Regions from separate parts of the Pseudomonas sp. PDM24 genome, predicted to be linked through region 3. Evidence: predicted binding sites of a transcription regulator. Region 3 holds the regulator's gene; each other region holds the start of a gene.
What was found. Region 3 encodes sigma-54, which starts transcription at its own class of promoters, with help from an activator protein. Its sites were predicted from a motif close to ANTGGCATNNANNTTGCTNT; they were not measured.
Positions count from the first base shown of each region.

Region 1 (6,793 bases), on a different contig from region 3:
GTTGCGCACAATGTTCAGGACGGCCTGAATCATCTGTTCGCGATCGATCAACACATCCGGAATGCTTGGGTCGTAGTCACGCACCAAAGTGATGCAGCCCTGACTTTCGGCCTCTACCAGCTGACCCACGCGCTCCAGCACTTCATGGACATTGCACATGGCCAGTGACGGCAATTTGTTGGAGCCGAGCATGCGATCCACCAGATTGCGCAGGCGATCGGCTTCTTCAATGATGACGTTGGTGTAATCGCGCAGGCTTTCTTCCGGCAATTCACGGGCGAGCAACTGAGCCGCGCCACGAATCCCGCCGAGCGGGTTTTTGATTTCATGGGCGAGGCCGCGTACCAGCATCTTGCTGGTCTCCTGCTTCGACAGCTGCGCCTCTTCCTTGGTGATCCGCAACAAGCGGTCACGCGGGTGAACCTCCAGCAACAGCAGCGTATTGCCATTGCTCAGGATCGGTGTCACGGCGTAGTCGACGGTCAGGGTCTGGCCGGTGAGGGCGGTGAGCATCGCTTCGCGCTTGGTGAACGGGTGCGCCTGCTGGACTGCCTGGCGCAGGGAGTTCAGCGCCTCGGTGGATTCGGTGAACAACTCGCTGATGAACTGTCCATGGCTACGCTGGCCGCTGATGGCCAGCAGCATTTCCGCCGCCGGGTTCATGTACTCAAGGCGCAGTTCGGCGTCGAGCAGAATGGTTGCGGTGGTCAGGTTGTCGAGTAGCAAGCGGTGTAGTGCGTCGCTAATGGTCATCAGGACCTCTTTTGGAGCAGGGCATGCGCATGAATAACGCGCCGATACGGGGAAAATGCAAAAACCAAACCAAGGCTCCGAAAAGAAGCGTTTAGAGCCTGAAACAGGCGTTTAACGCTCATTTGCGTGGCGTTCTGCCAGCTTTTGCGGGTACTTTCGAACCAAAATGGGTTGTGTTGTGAGTACTGTGCACTCTATTGCACCAATATAGTGCGCAAACCTGAACGAAGTAAAAGAAGCGCAGGAAGGTCGGACATGTAGGAGTCAGGCTTGCCGACGAAGGCGTCCTTAAGAGCGCTTTCGCCGGCAAGCCTGGCTCCTACACGGGCATTAGCGCCAGAAGGAGCTTTCTTCTTCGGGTTTGTCTTTGAGGGGGCATTCCGGCCGTTGGCCGTAGTCGGTAAGGACGCAGGGTTTGACCTGACGTTTCTGCGCGAGGGAAATGCGCTGCATGTGGAAGGGTTGATTGGCCGTGCGTTCGACGGTACGGCCCTGTTCGTCGAGGATTTCCACCGACAGGTTGTGGCTGCCGCGATCGATGTTGCTCAGGGCGAACACCGGGCTCGGGCCAGGCTCGGCGGTGGGTTGTCCATCCAGTAGCAGGCGATAGCGATGGCCCTGTTGCAGGCCGGGTTCGCTGGTAACGCTGACGATCAATTCACCGGCAGTGCTACGGATCGTGGCATCCGGGTCCGGCACCAGCACACGAAGCATGTCGTAATGAAACAGTGGTTTGGCTTTCGTGGCCGTCATTGGCGCGGTGCTGCTCGGGTTGGCCGACATCCGATTGCTGGTCGCCAGTGGTACACGCTTGGCATTACGGGTGCCCGGCTGATCGGTGAAGACCCGATTGCCTTGGGCGTCTATGTAGGTAAAAACCTCGGCCAATGCCGGCAGGCCGATCAGGCATGCGACCAACAGCCAGTACCTCAAGGCTTATGCACCCGTTGTACGGTGAAGGTCACGGTGGGGCTCTGCTGCACCACGTTTTGCCCATCGATCACCTGAACCGCGAGGCGGTGTTCGCCACGGTCGATGTTCACCAGTTGCAGAATCGGCACGTTGCTCGGTTGGCCGTAGGGTTGATCGTCCAGTAACAGCCTGAATCGATGAGAGCCTTGCAGGCGCGGTTGGATCAATGCGCTGACCGTGAACGTGCCGTTGTTGGCGCGCAGGGCTTCTTCGGTGGGCAAGCCGGTTAGCTCCAGTACTTGATAGGCGCTGCCGGGCTGTTCGCGGCTACTGGCTTGCGCAGGCGCTACAGGTTCGCTCGGAGGTTGAAGCTCGACGCTGTTGAGCGGTGGCAACTCCACGGGCTGAGCCTTTACGCCATCGGGCGGTTGATTGCTGTACGCGGTGTTGCCGTTGGCGTCGGTGTATTTGTAGATCTGCGCGGCGGCGGGCAGGGCGATCAGCACAAGCAGGCATAACAACAATGAGCGCATTGCAGGCTTCCATTGGCCGTTGGGCAAGTGTCCGGCCCTGTTCCGTTCATGGCGACAGCATAGAGCACTTCAGCGCACGCCGGCAGACCGGCTCAGCGGCTGGCGCTGCACAACTCGGCGGTGGCGCGTACCTGGGCGAGTTTTCGCAGTGGCGCTTGGGCGCCGGTTTTATTGGCCTTGGCCAGCCATGACGGGCACTGCGGGTCGTTGCGATAAGGGCTGAAATCGGCCAGTTGTTGCAGCAGGCGTTTTTGTAACTGATCAAGTTGGGGGCGGATCTGCCCGATGAGATCGGGGCGAGGATCATTGGGCGCCTTGCCTTGGGCATGCCAGTCAGACAGGTGCGCGTATTGCACCAGTTTGTTGGCCTCGATCTGCGCCGAGAAGAACTGTTCGACGGCTTCGTTGCTCAATTTATAGGCAGGTGCCAGAGCGACAGCACCGGCAATGACTTCGCGCTCGCGCTGCCGGTCTTCGACAGGTTTGCCGCTGTCCCATTTGCTCAGCGCGACCTGATCGGCAATCGCCAGGCGTTCTTCGATGGTGCCAAGCAACGGGGCGAGGGCGGCAGGTGCCGGGCTGGCAAAAGCACTGTTGGCCAGCAGGGCGGTGAGCAGGGCAAGGCATGGACGTAGGCGCATGGGGCATCTCGGCTTTATCGGATGAAAGCCATGATGCACGCAACCGGGCATCCGATGACAGACGGTCGCCCATAAAAAAGGCCTCCCGAAGGAGGCCTCTCTTTTGTCACGCCGCGTAGCGCGGCGCTACCGGATCAGCAGCTGTAGTACAGCTCATATTCCAGTGGGTGTACGAAGGTGCGAACCTTGATTTCTTCTTCGCTTTTCAGGGCGATGTAAGCGTCGATGAAGTCGTCGCTGAAAACGCCGCCTTTGGTCAGGAACGCACGACCTTTGTCCAGCTCTTCCAGGGCTTCTTTCAGGCTGCCGCAAACTTGTGGGATCTCTTTCGCCTCTTCAGGCGGCAGGTCGTACAGGTTTTTGTCAGCTGCGTCGCCAGGGTGGATCTTGTTCTGGATGCCGTCCAGGCCAGCCATCAACAGTGCAGCGAAGCCCAGGTACGGGTTAGCTGCCGGATCCGGGAAGCGAGCTTCGATACGGCGAGCGCGAGGGCTGGACACGTAAGGAATACGGATCGAAGCCGAACGGTTGCGAGCCGAGTAAGCCAGCATCACTGGCGCTTCGAAACCTGGGACCAGACGCTTGTAGGAGTTGGTCGACGGGTTGGTGAAGCCGTTCAGAGCCTTACCGTGCTTGATGATGCCGCCGATGAAGTACAGAGCGGTATCGGACAGGCCGGCATAGCCTTCGCCAGCGAAGGTGTTCTTGCCATCTTTGGCGATGGACAGGTGAACGTGCATACCCGAACCGTTGTCGCCGTACAGAGGCTTAGGCATGAAGGTCGCGGTGCGGCCATATGCATCAGCAACGTTATGTACGCAGTACTTCAGGGTCTGAACTTCGTCAGCCTTGGCAACCAGGGTGTTGAACTTCACGCCGATTTCGTTCTGACCGGCAGTCGCCACTTCGTGGTGGTGAACTTCGATGACCAGGCCCATTTCTTCCATGGCGTTGCACATGGAGGTACGGATTTCGTGGTCGTGGTCGAACGGCGGAACAGGGAAGTAGCCGCCTTTGACGCCTGGACGGTGGCCTTTGTTGCCGCCTTCCACGTCCTGGTCGGACATCCACGAACCTTGTTCGGAGAAGATTTTGAACATCGAACCGGAGATGTCGGACTTGAACTTCACTTCGTCGAAGATGAAGAATTCAGGCTCTGGACCAACGAATACGGTGTCGCCGATACCGGTCGACTTCAGGTATTCCTCGGCACGCTTGGCGATCGCACGTGGGTCACGGTCGTAGCCTTGCATGGTCGAAGGCTCGATCACGTCGCAAACCAGGATCAGGGTCGGCTCTTCGGTGAACGGGTCGAGAACGGCAGTGCTGTCGTCCGGCATCAGGATCATGTCGGAAGCTTCGATGCCTTTCCAGCCAGCGATGGAGGAACCGTCGAACATTTTGCCTTCTTCGAAGAAAGCTTCATCCAGCCCATCGCGAGCCGGCATGGTCACGTGGTGCTGAGTGCCTTTTGTGTCCGTGAAGCGCAGATCAATCCACTTGACGTCATGATCTTTGATGAGTTGAACCGACTTCGACATAGTGTCCTCCGGGTGGCTTCGGGCTTAGTAGTGGATGCCCTTAGAATGTGGGTGATGCCGGCGCGAATACTCTGCCAAGGCAACCTGCCTCACAAGGGAGCAAATTGCATGCCAGTGCCCCACCATGGGTTTTTTGCCCCAATATCACGCTTATAAAGGTGCAAAGCCTCGAAAAGCGCCAAACCTCGCCCTGTAATGTAGCGTCGAATTCCATAAATGACCTGTTTTGGTGCGCACAAAACCTTCTGCACATTAACTGGTTAAACCTTGAGCAATTTCCGCTATAATCCGCGCCCCCCTTTTTCGGCTGGCCCAGCGCGCGCTGTTTTCATGAAACTAATCGTAAAAGTCTTCCCCGAGATCACCATCAAGAGCCGCCCGGTACGGATGCGTTTCATCCGCCAGTTGGCCAAAAACATCCGTACCGTGCTCCGCGATCTGGACCCGGCTGTGGTGGTCAACGGTGTGTGGGACAATCTCGAGCTGGAAACCCGCGTCAGCGAGCCGAAAGCCCTGAAGGAGATGACCGAGCGCCTGAGCTGCATGCCGGGTATCGCGCATTTCCTGCAGGTCGATGAATACCCGTTGGGCGACTTCGACGACATCGTCGCCAAGTGCAAGCAGCATTTCGGTGACGCCCTGGCCGGGAAGATTTTTTCGGTGCGCTGCAAGCGTGCCGGCAAGCACGAATTCAGCTCCATGGACGTCGAGAAATACGTCGGCAGCCAACTGCGTCGTCAGTGCGGCGCCGCCGGAATCTCGCTCAAAGCGCCGGAAATCGAAGTTCGCATCGAAATTCGCGACAAACGGTTGTTCGTGATCCACAGCCAGCACAACAGCATCGGCGGTTATCCGCTGGGTGCCCTGGAACAGACGCTTGTACTGATGTCCGGTGGCTTCGATTCCACCGTCGCCGCCTACCAGATCATGCGCCGCGGGCTGATGAGCCATTTCTGCTTCTTCAATCTGGGCGGACGAGCCCACGAACTGGGCGTCATGGAAGTCGCGCACTTCATCTGGAAGAAGTACGGCAGCTCCCAACGCGTGTTATTTGTCAGTGTGCCGTTCGAGGAAGTACTGGGAGAAATTCTCGGGAAAGTCGATAACAGTCATATGGGCGTAGTTTTGAAGCGTATGATGTTGCGCGCTGCTTCCCGTATTGCCGATCGGCTGGAGATCGAAGCGCTGGTCACCGGCGAAGCGATTTCCCAGGTGTCGAGCCAGACGTTGCCGAACCTGTCCGTGATCGACTGCGTGACCGACAAGCTGGTCTTGCGCCCGCTGATCGCCAGTCACAAGCAGGACATCATCGACCTGGCCAACGAAATCGGTACTGCCGATTTCGCCAAGCATATGCCGGAATACTGCGGGGTCATCTCGGTGAACCCAAAGACCCACGCCAAGCGTCCGCGCGTGGAGCATGAAGAGAAAGAATTCGACATGGCGGTCCTTGAGCGTGCGCTCGAGAACGCCAAACTGGTGCCGATCGATCGCGTAATCGACGAATTGGGCCAGGATTTGCAGATCGAAGAAGTCAGCGAAGCTCTGGCGGGCCAGATCATCATCGACATCCGTCACCCGGATGCCGCTGAAGACGAGCCGCTGGAACTTGCTGGCATTGAGGTGCAGACGATGCCGTTTTATGCATTGAACGCTCGTTTCAAGGAACTGGACCCTACTCGCCAGTACCTGCTGTATTGCGACAAAGGCGTGATGAGTCGCCTGCATGCCCACCATTTGCTCAGTGAGGGGCATGCCAATGTGCGCGTTTATCGACCGAGCTAAGTGCCCGGGGCTGTTTGCCTGTGGCCTGCGTCACCGGCCCCCCGACGCCGCCGTCAAGCTGTAACGGCTTTGCCGGACTCTACTGTAAATCGCTGCCAAGACTTGTCAGCACACCGAATCCTCTGATCGAGATACACAAGTGATCGAAAATCTACGCAACATCGCCATCATTGCTCACGTTGACCATGGTAAAACCACCCTGGTAGACAAACTCTTGCGTCAATCCGGCACCCTGGAGCGCAACGAGCTCAACGACGAGCGCGTGATGGACTCCAACGACCAGGAGAAAGAGCGCGGTATTACCATTCTGGCGAAAAACACCGCCATCAACTGGAACGGCTACCACATCAACATCGTGGACACCCCGGGCCACGCCGACTTCGGCGGCGAAGTTGAACGCGTAATGTCGATGGTTGACTCCGTTCTGCTGCTGGTTGACGCTCAAGACGGCCCTATGCCGCAAACCCGTTTCGTGACCAAGAAGGCTTTCGAAGCCGGCCTGCGTCCAATCGTGGTGATCAACAAGGTTGACCGTCCAGGCGCGCGTCCGGACTGGGTTCTGGACCAGATCTTCGACCTGTTCGACAACCTCGGTGCTACCGAAGAACAGCTGGACTTCAAAGTCGTC
Region 1 is NZ_JAHUWR010000004.1:156,860-163,652, forward strand. It holds gene glnL (nitrogen regulation protein NR(II)) at 1-753, opposite strand, end outside; gene KW837_RS15365 (DUF4124 domain-containing protein) at 1,084-1,686, opposite strand; gene KW837_RS15370 (DUF4124 domain-containing protein) at 1,683-2,198, opposite strand; gene KW837_RS15375 (chorismate mutase) at 2,291-2,839, opposite strand; gene glnA (glutamate--ammonia ligase) at 2,974-4,380, opposite strand; gene thiI (tRNA uracil 4-sulfurtransferase ThiI) at 4,711-6,165, shown strand; gene typA (translational GTPase TypA) at 6,305-6,793, shown strand, end outside.
Region 1: glnA (glutamate--ammonia ligase) is a predicted target of sigma-54. The motif match lies at 4,477-4,496, and genes of this name have one in related genera.

Region 2 (6,793 bases), on a different contig from region 3:
ATGGCGGGCGACGTTCCGAGCGGCACAGTGTGGCCATCGACCACCATTGGAATCGCGCAATGAAATTCAAGACCTCAACCATCGCCCTGTTGTTCGCCCTGACCACCCCGTTGGCCCAGGCGTTGGAGGCAGTGCCTTACGTCTACAGCAGCGTGGCCGAACAGCCCGGTAACGTGAAGGATCGTGAAATCGCCGCGCTGTTTGATCAATGGAATAGCGCATTGAAGAGCGGCAATGTTCAGAGCGTGGTCGACCTGTATGCGCCGAACGCCGTGTTGCAGCCGACGGTTTCCAACAAGGTGCGCACCACGCCGGCACAGATCAAGGACTACTTCGATCACTTCATGGCGCTCAAACCGGTGGGCCAGATCAACTTCCGTGAGATCCGTCCATTAGGCGCCAATGTGGCGATGGACAGTGGCGTCTACACCTTTACCTTGACCGAGGCCGATGGCAAGACTCGTCAGGTGCAGGCGCGCTACACCTTCGTCTATGAACAGGTTGGCGGGCAGTGGAAGATTCTCAACCATCACTCTTCGGCGATGCCGCAAGCACAGGTGCTGCACGCCGGGAAGTAACCGCGTTTTCGACGCTTGATGTGGTTAAGACACAATCCCTGTGGGAGCGGGCTTGCTCGCGAAGGCGTCAGCACATCCAACACTGATGTCGCCTGACACACCGCTTTCGCGAGCAAGCCCGCTCCCACAGGTTCCGCGCCTGACTGGCATTACCGACACGGCCCACTTTGAAGTGGGCCGTGTGCGTTGTGTCAGTTCAACGCCAAGTCATCTGCAGGCTGCTGCCCGCGGGCCTGTGCGGCGAGTTGCAACTGGCAGGCGATCAGGGTGTTTTTCAGCAGATAGGCAATGGTCATCGGCCCGACGCCACCCGGCACCGGGGTAATCGCCCGCGCGACGGTGCGGGCGCTGGCATAGTCGACATCGCCCACCAGACGATCGCCGGATTCGCTGGCGATGCGGTTGATGCCGACATCGATGACCACCGCACCGGGCTTGAGCCAACTGGCGTCGATCAACTCAGGCCGACCCACCGCTGCGACCACGATATCCGCCAGCCGGCACAACGCCGGGGCGTCGACGCTACGCGAATGCACCACGCTGACCGAGCAGTTGGCCTGCAACAACAAGGTCGCCATCGGTTTGCCGACAATGTTCGAACGGCCGATGACCACCGCGTGCAAGCCGCTCAAGTCATCACCGCAGGTCTCGTGCAGCAAGCGCATGCAGCCACTGGGCGTGCACGGGGTCAGGACCTCCATGCCTTGCACCAGCCCACCGACGTTTTCCCGATGAAAACCGTCCACGTCCTTGATCGGGTCGATGGCCTGAATCACCGCCTGTTCGTCGATAGCGGCGGGCAAGGGCAGTTGCACCAGGATGCCGGTCACCGAGGCATCGGCGTTGAGTTGCGCAATCAGTTCCAGAACCTGGGTCTGGCTGGCGGTTTCCGGCAGGCGGTATTCAAGGGAGCGGATACCGACTTCCTTGGCGCGCAGCAATTTGTTGCGCACATAAACGTGGCTGGCCGGGTCGTCACCGACCAACAGGACCGCAAGGGCGGGATAGATTTGCTGGCCGGCCAGGGCCAGAACCTCCTCCCGGACCTCGTCGAGAACCTGGGCAGAAATGGCTTTGCCGTCGATATCGCGGGCCAGTGGTGGGGTACTGCTGATCAAATGCGTCACCGTCGTCTTGATTGAAAGGGGTGAAGTGATCATCAAGGCGTCTTCGTGCGCCGATGATCCATCAGAGACATGCAGGCAGGGACGCACAGGCTACCAGTTGAGGGCAGGCCAATACCACCGCAACAGCGGCGATCAGACGGGCCGGGATTGAGCCTCTCAATGCATCTTGCTGTGATCCTGCATGCCGAGCGCCCGAGCCTCGGCGTCAACCTTGATCGTCTCTTTTTCGCCCTTGGCGTTTTCCACGGTCAGGGTCAGGGGAACGTTGTCGCCTTCCTTCACCTGAGTCGTCAGGTCCATCAGCATGATGTGGTAGCCATGGGGATCAAAGCTCACCGGTTTGCCGGCCGGCAGCGCGACGGACTCGACCTGGCTCATGCTCATCACATCGTCTTTCATGCTGGATTGGTGAATTTGCACGGTGTTCGCGACCGGCGACTGCACGCTGAGCAGTTTGCTGTCGCTGTCGGCCTGCAGGGTCATGAAGGCGCCGGTCGAATGCTGGCCGGCCACCGTCGCGCGGACCCAGGCGTCGTTCACCTGGGTTTGGGCGCACACCTGCCAGGCCATGCCGATCAGGAAAAGGCCCAGGGTCAGCTGTTTAATACGTGGTGCGTAGATCGAAGTCATCAGCAGACCTCCATGACGGTGAGCAGGTCTTCTGCACACTCTTGAGCGGTAAGGGACGCGGACAGTCCCAGGCGCAAAGTGCCTCGGGAGTCGAAAACGAAGCTGGTCGCGGTGTGGGAGAGGGTATAGGTCGAGCCGCTGGGGATCTTTTCAAAGAACACACCGAACTCCTTGGCGGTGGCGGCGGTTTCTTCCAGCGAGCCGTACAGCGCCTCGAAACTTGGATCGAAGGCTTTGACGTAGGCGTCGAGCATTTGCGGCGTATCGCGTTCGGGGTCCAGGGTGATGAAGATCACTTGCAGGCGTTCGCCATCGCGGCCCATCAGTTTTTTCGCTTGTGCCGCACGGGCCAGCGTCGTCGGGCAGACCGCCGGACATTGGGTGAAACCGAAAAAAACCATCGGCATCAGGCCACGGTAGCTGCCCAGCATCCGGTACTCGCCCTGCGCGTCCTTGAGTTTGAAGGTACGCCCCATGATCTTGTCGCTGAGGTCCTTGCCGTACTTGAACGACAGCTTGCTGCTGTCATCGCAGCCGGCGAGCAGGCCAAGGCTCAACAGGCTCATGCCTTGCAGGACCGTGCGACGGGTATACAACGTACTCATGGAAAAAAGCATCCTGTGTAGCGACCGGGAATCTACAGTGGCTGATCAATCAGACGAAAAAAAGCGCACGGATGTTAACAAACTGTTGCGCTATGGCGCTCAATCGATGGCCCGCCGGTCATGCGCCAAAAGGTCGCGGCCTCGGGATACCCTACTGGGATCAAACACCGAGAAACCTGTGGCGAGGGAGATTGCTCCCGCTGGGTCGCGCAGCGGCCCCAAAAACAGGATCACTGCACAACCCTGCGTCAGTAACTCACTCACCACAACAGTTCATACCTACTCAGGCGTATTAATGTGATCCAGCACCCGGTTCGCGGTGATCTCCGCCACCATGATGCTGTTTGAAATGCCCAGCAGGGCGTGACGCGACTCACCCTCCAGATGATCCACCAACTGATGGACCATCACATCGACCGAGGCCAGTGTCTCGACCAAAAAAACCGCCAGGGTTTCGGTAGTCGCCTCTGGGGCCACGGCAAACAGCTTGCTGGGTTTACGCGCGGTGGCTTTGATGTCGGCATTCGACGGGAAGTGGAAGTTCAGAGCCCGCTCGGCGGCCTCATTGAGCTTCTTTGAATCGGGTTCGTACGGAGATATCGGATCGATGTCCGGTGGGTTGGGCGTAACTTTGAACATAAGCTGGCTTCTCTGATTGGGTGCCACCCTCTTGCGACTAAACGAGAGGGAGGCAGCTGTACGCAGGTTAGTCGACCGGGGAAGCTAGCAAAGCCGGCGCGCCCGAAGGCGCCCTGCGCACAACCACCATCAAGTGCAGGCATGGGAATGCCTGACTGACAAGAGCTTGTACACCTTACTTATAACCCCGGGCGACTAAACCCGATCACTGATGGGCAGTGACGCGAATCAAGTTACCGAGCAACCCCAAGGCGCACAAGCCGGCGGATTCTGGCGTAAGCGTAGGCAACGGCGCAAGATCTTGTAGCTTTCAGGAAGTAACCTTCAGGGCTTTTAAACACGCGCATTCCGGCAATGTTGCGAATCCCTGTGGGAGCGGGCTTGCTCGCGAAAGCGGCGTGTCAGGCGACATCAATATTGACTGTGCCGCCGTCTTCGCGAGCAAGCCCGCTCCCACAGGGATTCGCGCTTAACTCACTGGCATTGCTCAAGCCCAAATAGAACGTAGCCGTATGCACTTTTAAAGAGCCATGCCTGACAACATGCACCAGTGCGAAGCGGTTTCCTGAGCTATTCCTTCCTACCGCTCCAACGTCCGTCCACCCGCTCGCGGGCTCCTGCAAAGTTGACTAACGCCCGATGAGACCCGCCTGGGCCGGTGTCTTTATCACATTTCCCCATCGTTCAGAGGTCGGTTTTCCAGCACTGAGGAAGTCATACGCCGCAGACTGGCACAAAGGCTGCATTGATACCCTCAGGTCCATCGAAAACAGATGGGCAGCCCACTCGGTCAACGATGATCGAGCGGCCGAGCAGGTCGTGGGCAACATCGGTGGATCCGGCGAAGGCGCCAGGTCGAACACCGCGAAGAACAGGCAAAGACGCCTGAAACCGAGAGGTTTCAGGCGTTTTTTTTTGCTTTTTTTAACCGTGATTGGCTTTGGCTGGGTGCTTACTATGAATTCCAATGTTGCCGCGTTGAACAAACTGCAAACACTGATCGTGATCGGCAATGGCATGGTCGGACATCATTGTGTCGAGCAGCTCATCGAGCGCGGTGCCCTCGACCATTACCGGCTGCATGTCTTCAGCGAAGAGCCAATGCGCGCCTACGACCGGGTGCATCTGTCCGAGTATTTCGGCGGTCGCGATGCCGAGTCGTTGGCCCTGGGCGAAGCCTCTCTGTACCAGACGCCGGGCGTCACTCTGCATTTGGGCGTGCCGGTGCTGGAAATCGATCGAGCGCGACGCCAGGTGATTACCGCACAAGGTTGCGTCGCGTACGACAAATTGGTTCTGGCCACCGGCTCTTATCCTTTCGTACCGCCTATTGAAGGTGCAGAAGGTGACTCGCGCCTGGTCTATCGCACCCTCGAAGACCTCGACGCGATTCGTGCCGCGGCGGCCAATGCCCGGCGCGGCGTAGTAGTCGGCGGTGGCCTGCTTGGCCTGGAAGCCGCCAACGCCCTGAAAAGCCTGGGCCTGGAAGCGCATGTGGTGGAATTTGCCCCACGCCTGATGCCGGTGCAGCTGGACGAGCAGGGTGGCCTGGCGCTGAAGGCGCAAATCGAGCGGCTCGGTGTTGGCGTGCATCTGTCGCGTGGCACGCAGTCGATCAGTGCCGGCGAGGAGTACCGCTACCGGATGAATTTCGCCAATGACGAATTCCTCGAAGCCGACCTGATCGTGTTCTCCGCCGGCATCCGCGCGCAAGACGCGCTGGCCCGCCAATGTGCGCTGGACATCGGTCCCCGTGGCGGCGTGGTGATTGACGATCAGTGCCTGACCAGCGATCCGAATATCTATGCGATTGGCGAGTGTGCCGCCTGGAATGGCAGCCTCTTCGGTCTGGTCGCTCCGGGTTATCAAATGGCCCGTGGCGTCGCGACGCTGCTGTGCAATCAAGTGGCGGAGCCGTTCCAGGGCGCCGACATGTCGACCAAGCTCAAACTGCTCGGCGTGGATGTCGGCTCCATCGGCGATGCTCATGCCCAGACGCCGGGTGCGCGCAGCTATCAGTTCATCGATGAAGCCACGGCCAGCTACCGCCGCCTGGTGGTGGATGCTGACAGCAAACGCGTGCTCGGCGCGGTGCTGGTCGGCGACAACAGCTACTACGACACCTTGCTGCAATACATGCAGAACGGCATTGCCTTGCCGTCGGAACCTGCCAGCCTGATTCTGCCATCGTCCACCGGTGCGCCAACCCTGGGCCCGGGCGCGTTGCCTGAGGCGGCGACGGTGTGCTCGTGCCATAACGTCACCAAGGGCTCGATCTGCTCGGCCATCGACGGTGGCTGCACCGACCTCGGCCTGCTCAAGTCGCAGACCAAGGCTTGCACCGGTTGCGGTGGTTGCGCAGGGCTGCTCAAGCAAGTGTTCGAGCATGAATTGATTGCCCGTGGCGTCAGTGTCGACAAGAGCCTGTGCGAACACTTCGCCTACACCCGTCAGGAGCTTTATGCGCTGGTGCGGGTAGAAGGGGTGATCACCTTCGAAGAACTGCTGGCCAAGCACGGCCGTGGTCACACCGGTTGCGACGTGTGCAAACCGGCGGTGGGCTCGATCCTCGCCTCGTGCTGGAACCAGCCGATCATGGATGCCTCGCTGGTGCCGTTGCAGGACACCAACGACACTTTCATGGCCAACATGCAGAAAAACGGCACCTATTCGGTGGTGCCGCGCATCGCCGGGGGCGAGATCACAGCCGACAAGCTGATTGCGATTGGCGTGGTGGCGAAGAAATACGACCTCTACACGAAAATCACCGGCGGCCAGCGGATCGACCTGTTCGGCGCGCAGTTGCATCAGTTGCCGGACATCTGGTCCGAGTTGATTGAGGCCGGTTTCGAAACCGGGCATGCCTACGGCAAATCGACCCGCACGGTGAAATCTTGCGTGGGCAGCACCTGGTGCCGTTATGGCGTGCAGGACAGCGTGAAAATGGCCCTGACCCTCGAGGATCGCTACAAAGGCCTGCGCTCGCCGCACAAGCTCAAGTTCGCCGTCTCTGGCTGCACCCGTGAATGTGCCGAGGCGCAAAGCAAGGACGTGGGCGTGATCGCCACCGAGAACGGCTGGAACCTCTATGTCGCCGGTAACGGTGGTATGCGTCCGCGTCATGCCGAGCTGTTCGCCACTGACCTCGACGATGAAACCCTGATCCGTTACATCGACCGGTTCCTGATGTTCTACATCCGCACCGCCGATAAAT
Region 2 is NZ_JAHUWR010000001.1:1,555,271-1,562,063, reverse strand. It holds gene KW837_RS07070 (SgcJ/EcaC family oxidoreductase) at 60-578, shown strand; gene KW837_RS07065 (bifunctional 5,10-methylenetetrahydrofolate dehydrogenase/5,10-methenyltetrahydrofolate cyclohydrolase) at 770-1,738, opposite strand; gene KW837_RS07060 (copper chaperone PCu(A)C) at 1,862-2,335, opposite strand; gene KW837_RS07055 (SCO family protein) at 2,335-2,940, opposite strand; gene KW837_RS07050 (DUF6124 family protein) at 3,220-3,579, opposite strand; gene nirB (nitrite reductase large subunit NirB) at 4,537-6,793, shown strand, end outside.
Region 2: nirB (nitrite reductase large subunit NirB) is a predicted target of sigma-54. The motif match lies at 4,307-4,326, and genes of this name have one in related genera.

Region 3 (6,793 bases):
ACCGCCTACATCGTCAACGACGGCCAACTGATTGCTGAAGGTGACTCCGCCACCATCCTCGCCAATGAACTGGTCAAGGAAGTGTATCTGGGCCACGAGTTCCGCCTGTAAGCACCTGAGGTGCCCGGGTCGCCGAGGGAGCGCTTACTTCAATAAAAAATCAATAACTTTTTATTGTTACAGCGCTCTAGGCAAACACTTCAGTTTCGGGCATATAATTTGCTTATGTTTGGCGCTTCGGCGCCCTGTAGTGGATGGCGCATGTGCGCCGGCGAATAAGGTGTTAAGCCCCTGCCATGAAACCATCGCTAGTCTTGAGAATGGGCCAGCAGCTGACGATGACACCGCAGCTGCAACAGGCCATCCGCCTGCTCCAATTGTCGACCCTGGACCTGCAACAGGAAATCCAGGAGGCTCTGGAGTCCAATCCGATGCTCGAACGCCAGGAAGAAGGCGACGACTTCGATAACGCCGACCCCTTGGCCGATAGCGCCGAACAGAAACCCAACGCCGACATTCAGGAACCCTCCTACCAGGAAACCGCCCCGACGGTGGACAACCTTGAGGAAGGCGACTGGAACGAGCGCATCCCCAACGAATTGCCCGTCGACACAGCCTGGGAGGATGTCTACCAGACCAGCGCCAGCAGCCTGCCGAGCAACGATGACGACGAGTGGGACTTCACCACCCGCACATCGGTCGGTGAAAGCCTGCAAAGCCATTTGCTCTGGCAACTGAACCTGGCACCGATGTCCGACACTGATCGCCTGATCGCCGTGACCCTGATCGACTGCATCAACAATCAGGGCTACCTGGACGAAACCCTCGAGGAAATCCTCGAAGCGTTCGACCCGGAACTGGACATCGAACTCGACGAAATCGAAGCCGTCCTGCACCGCATCCAGCAATTCGAACCCGCTGGCATCGGCGCCCGCAACCTGGGTGAATGCCTGCTGCTGCAACTGCGCCAGTTGTCCGCCAAGACCCCTTGGCTGGCCGAAGCCAAGCGCCTGGTCACCGATTACATCGACCTGCTCGGCAGCCGCGACTACAGCCAGCTGATGCGCCGCATGAAGCTCAAGGAAGATGAGCTGCGCCAGGTCATCGAATTGGTCCAGAGCCTCAACCCGCGCCCGGGCTCACAGATCGAGTCCACCGAAGCCGAATACGTCGTTCCCGACGTGATCGTGCGCAAGGACAACGAGCGCTGGCTGGTGGAGCTGAACCAGGAATCGGTGCCACGCCTGCGGGTCAACGCCCAATATGCCGGTTTCGTGCGCCGCGCCGATACCAGCGCTGACAACACCTTCATGCGTAATCAGCTGCAGGAGGCTCGCTGGTTCATCAAGAGCCTGCAAAGCCGCAATGAAACCCTGATGAAAGTCGCCACCCAGATCGTCGAGCATCAACGCGGCTTTCTTGAGTACGGTGACGAAGCCATGAAGCCGTTGGTGCTGCATGACATTGCCGAAGCAGTCGGCATGCATGAATCGACCATTTCACGGGTGACCACGCAAAAATTCATGCATACCCCACGGGGCATCTATGAACTGAAATACTTTTTTTCCAGCCACGTCAGTACCTCTGAAGGCGGTGAATGCTCGTCCACGGCGATCCGCGCGATCATCAAAAAACTGGTTGCCGCGGAAAATCAGAAAAAGCCGTTGAGTGACAGCAAGATCGCTGGTTTACTGGAGGCACAAGGCATTCAGGTAGCCCGTCGCACCGTCGCCAAGTACCGCGAATCCCTGGGGATCGCGCCTTCCAGCGAACGGAAGCGGTTGATGTAGCCGCCGGGCTGGCCACAGCGTTCCAGTGGCAGGCATTTCTGCCTGCCGCTTTATGCACTGGCAACGAAGGAGAAGCTGTATGCAAGTCAACATCAGTGGACACCAACTGGAAGTGACCGAACCCCTGCGCACCTACATCGGCGAAAAACTCGACCGATTAGAGAGGCATTTCGACAAGATCACCAATGTGCAAGTCACGATGAACGTCGAAAAACTGCTGCAGAAGATCGAAGCCACGCTGCATATTCCCGGCGGAGAAGTGGTCGCCAATGCCGAGCATACGGACATGTATGCCGCCATCGACCTGCTGACCGACAAGCTGGATCGCCAACTTAAAAAGCATAAGGAAAAGACCCAGAGCCTCCTCCAGGGCGCGACCGGTCGTTAACACCCCCAATCCATGATCCGACTAGAAACCATCCTGACCCCCGGCCGTTCCCAAGTGAACGCGCCGGGTGGCAGTAAAAAGAAAGCCCTCGAGCAAATTGCCAACCTTATCCACCGCGAAGTACCGGATCTGGAAATGCAGGACGTCTTCGAGGCCCTGATTGCCCGTGAGAAACTCGGTTCTACCGGTTTCGGCAACGGCATCGCCATCCCCCACTGCCGGCTCAAAGGCTGCACCTCGCCAATCAGTGCGCTGCTGCACCTGGAAGCCCCTATCGATTTCGATGCCATCGACGGTGCCCCGGTTGACCTGCTGTTTGTGCTGCTGGTCCCGGAAGCCGCCACCGATGCACACCTGGAATTGCTGCGCCAGATTGCCAGCATGCTGGATCGCAAGGAAGTGCGTGAAAAATTGCGCAGCGCCCCGAGCAACGAAGCCTTGTATCAGGTTGTCCTGGACGAGCAGAACGGTCACTAATCATGCGCCTGATCATCGTCAGTGGCCGCTCCGGCTCAGGTAAAAGTACCGCCCTCGATGTGCTCGAGGACAACGGCTACTACTGTATCGACAACCTGCCGGCCGGCTTGCTGCCGGAACTGGCCGAACGCGCGCTGATTCACACCGAACTGGCACAACCGCTGGTGGCCGTGTCCATCGATGCGCGCAACCTGCCGAGCCACCTGTCACGGTTTCCCGAATTGCTGGAAGAGGTCCGCAGCCGGCATATCCAGTGCGATGTGCTGTATCTGGACGCCGACGAAGAAACCTTGCTCAAACGCTTTTCGGAAACTCGCCGTCGTCACCCGCTGAGCAGCGCCAATCGTTCGCTGGCGGAGGCGATCCAGGATGAAACCAATCTGCTGGGGCCTATCGCCGATCTGGCTGACCTAAAAGTCAATACCACCAATCTGAACCTGTATCAGCTACGCGATACCATCAAACTGCGCCTGCTGAATCAGCCGGAGCCCGGCACTGCGTTCCTGGTGGAATCTTTCGGGTTCAAGCGGGGCATGCCGGTGGACGCCGATCTGGTGTTCGACGTGCGCTGCCTGCCTAACCCCTACTGGAAGCCGGAGCTACGGGCACAGTCCGGGCTTGATCAACCGGTGGCCGAGTACCTGGCGGCACAGCCGGACGTCGAAGAGATGTTCCAGGACATTTCCTCATACTTGCTCAAGTGGCTACCCCGCTTTGCCGCCAGCAATCGCGCCTATGTCACCATTGCCATTGGCTGCACTGGCGGGCATCACCGCTCTGTCTACCTGACCGAACGTCTGGGTCAGGTCCTGCAAAAAACCCTGAAGAACGTCCAGGTCCGCCACCGCGACCTCAGCTAAAGGATTCACATCGCGATGCCTGCTCTGGAAATCGAAATTATCAACAAGCTGGGTCTGCATGCCCGCGCGTCTGCAAAATTTGTCGGAGTCGCCGGTCAGTTCAAGGATTGCACGATCAGGGTAGGACGCACGCCAGAATCCGTGGTCGATGGCAAAAGCATCATGGCCATGATGATGCTGGCCGCTGGCAAGGGCACCAAAATCCACCTGATTACCGAAGGCGAACAGGAGCAGGAAGCGCTGGATGCATTAGTGAAGCTGATCAACAACTACTTCGACGAAGGCGAATAAACATCAAAAGATCGCAGCCTCGTTTCACTCGACAGCTCCTACAAGGATCTGCATACAGTAGGAGCTGTCGAGTGAAACGAGGCTGCGATCTTCTGATCCTGTTTTTCAAGCCAACGCTGTATCCATCACCATCATCAGACAAAACCCGATCAGCAGCCCAAGGCTGGCCAGTTTGTCGTGACCATGGCGGCGCGATTCGGGGATGACTTCGTGAGTCACAACCAGCAACATCGCACCGGCCGCCAGTGCCAGCCCCAAAGGCAACAGCAGTTCGGCAAGGCTTACCAGCCAGGCGCATAACAATGCAAAGACCGGCTCGACCAACCCTGATGCAGCACCGATCAGGAACGCCTTGACCCGCGACATCCCTGCCCCGGCCAACACCAACGCAATGACCAGTCCTTCCGGCACATCCTGCAATGCGATGCCCATGGCCAGGCTGTCGGCGTCAGGCATGCCTCCACCGGCCGAGACGCCGACAGCCATGCCTTCGGGGATGTTGTGGGCGATGATGGCAAACACAAACAACCAGATCCGCGGTGGAATCACCGATCGCTTCAGTGTCCCCACGAGCATTTCGGGCGTAGCGCCAGACACCCTGCGATCCACCAGAAACAACCCGAATGCGCCCAGAAGGATGCCGAAGCTAATCAGGCCGCTGGCCGCCCAAGGCGTCAGCCCGAGGTTTTCTGCCGCGGCAATGCCCGGCACGATCAGCGAAAACGCCGTCGCGGCGAGCATCACCCCGGCTCCGAAACCGAGCAATATGTCGCTGACTGCCTGAGGCATCTGCCGAATCACCAGCACCGGCACCGCGCCCAAAGCCGTACCCAAGGCGCAAATCGCCCCGCCTTGCAGGGCACGCTGCAGTCTCGGTTCGAGGTCCAGCCAGCTCAGCCCTTGGGCAGCCAATAATGTCATGCCCGCCAGCAGTAACAGCGATCCCAGTGCGTAACGAAACATTCGTCCACTTCCGACCGCCAGTGTTTCAGTGCCCATAGTCAGCCCTGGATTGTTTTATAGAGACTTAGGGGGCGTTCTCAACTAGTTCCCCCTAAACCAGCGCAGCCTGATAACGCGCAGCGACTTCGGGCCAATTGATCACGTTGTAGAACGCATTGATGTATTCCGGGCGGCGGTTCTGATAGCGCAGGTAGTAAGCGTGCTCCCAGACATCCAGGCCGAGGATCGGCGTATTGCCATTCATCAACGGGCTGTCCTGGTTGCCGCTGCTTTCAACAATCAAGGTCTTTTGCGGCGTCACGCTCAACCAGGCCCAACCGCTGCCGAAACGGGTCAGCGCAGCTTTGGTGAAGGCTTCCTTGAAGTTGTCGAGACCACCCAGCTGTTCGTCGATCGCCTTGGCCAGCGCGCCTTCAGGTTGGCCTCCGCCGTTGGGTGCCATCACTTCCCAGAACAACGAATGGTTGGCATGCCCCCCGCCCTGATTGATCACCGCCGCACGGAGCCTTTCCGGCAATTGCTGGACCGCCGCCACCAGTTTTTCCACCGGCCATTCAGCAAATTCAGTGCCTTCGACTGCAGCGTTGAGGTTGTTGATGTAGGTCTGGTGGTGTTTGGCGTAGTGGATTTCCATGGTCTGCGCATCGATATGCGGTTCCAGGGCGTCATAGGCGTACGGCAAGGCAGGCAAGGTAAAAGCCATTTCAATGAACTCCATGTTGTAAGGGCGCAGGCTGATGCGCGGGAGGCGTCTCGCGGTGTAGCAAACGCTGGGTGCGCGGATACTCGCCGTGTTCGCTGATGAAATTCAGCAGCTCGACATAGGTTTTGCTGCTCTGGCATAGCGCGGCTTCACGCAAGGCTGGCGCCAGTCGCGGGTCCTGCATGGTCTGCAACAGTCGTTGATGGATCGCACACAGGTACTCGGCGCTCTCCTCCGGCTGGTTCAGACGCAGGTGCAGGTCCGCCAGGTTATGGTGGGAAATCACGCAAGCCGCCACCGCTTCGTCGGCATCGGCCCAGCGCTCGAACAACACCTGGGCCAAGGCCAATGCCTGCAAATAAGCCTCGCGAGCATCGACCAGCTCGCCCAGCATGAAACAGCGATTTGCTCTTTCGATCGTGCGTTTCCAGTGCTCCATGGTGAGCCTCCAAAGCGGTAGCGGTGATTACACGCCGCCTGCGGTGAGCTTCTCTGGGTTGAGCAATTCTTCCAGTTGGCTGCGCGTCAGATCGGTGTGTTCCAGGGCGACATCGATCACCGGCCGGCCCTGCTGATAAGCCTTCTTGGCAATTTCGGCGGCTTTTTGGTAACCAATGATCGGATTGAGTGCAGTGACCAGAATCGGATTGCGCGACAGCGCTTCCTTGAGCCGGGCCTCGTTGACCTTGAAGCTGGCGATAGCCTTGTCACCCAGCAGACGGCTGGCGTTGGCCAGCAATTGGATACTGCTCAGCAGGTTATGGGCGATGATCGGCAGCATGACGTTCAGCTCGAAATTGCCCGACTGACCGGCGACGGTGATCACCGTGTCGTTGCCAATCACCTGAGCGGCGACCATCGCGGTAGCTTCCGGGATCACCGGATTGACTTTACCGGGCATGATCGACGAGCCGGGCTGCAAGGCTTCGAGTTCGATTTCACCGAGCCCGGCCAACGGCCCGGAATTCATCCAGCGCAGGTCGTTGGCGATTTTCATCAAAGAAACCGCTGTAGCCTTGAGCTGCCCTGAAACGCTGACCGCCGTGTCCTGCGAGCCGATCAGCGCAAACAAGTCCTTGCCCGGCGTGAACTGAACCTGCGTCAGTTGGCTGAGTTGCTGGCTGAAATGCGCCGCAAATTGCGGATGAGCATTGATCCCGGTACCCACCGCCGTGCCGCCCTGGGCCAGCGATTGCAGACTCGGCAGCAAATCCTGCAAATGACCGATATTGGCCTTGAGCTGTTGCGCCCAACCATTGAGCACCTGACTCATGCGCACCGGCATGGCGTCCATCAAATGGGTACGCCCGGTTTTGACAAA
Region 3 is NZ_JAHUWR010000007.1:208,915-215,707, reverse strand. It holds gene lptB (LPS export ABC transporter ATP-binding protein) at 1-111, shown strand, start outside; gene KW837_RS22680 (RNA polymerase factor sigma-54) at 297-1,790, shown strand; gene hpf (ribosome hibernation-promoting factor, HPF/YfiA family) at 1,870-2,178, shown strand; gene ptsN (PTS IIA-like nitrogen regulatory protein PtsN) at 2,191-2,655, shown strand; gene rapZ (RNase adapter RapZ) at 2,658-3,515, shown strand; gene KW837_RS22660 (HPr family phosphocarrier protein) at 3,531-3,806, shown strand; gene KW837_RS22655 (ZIP family metal transporter) at 3,912-4,805, opposite strand; gene KW837_RS22650 (superoxide dismutase) at 4,861-5,472, opposite strand; gene KW837_RS22645 (hypothetical protein) at 5,474-5,911, opposite strand; gene KW837_RS22640 (aspartate ammonia-lyase) at 5,939-6,793, opposite strand, start outside.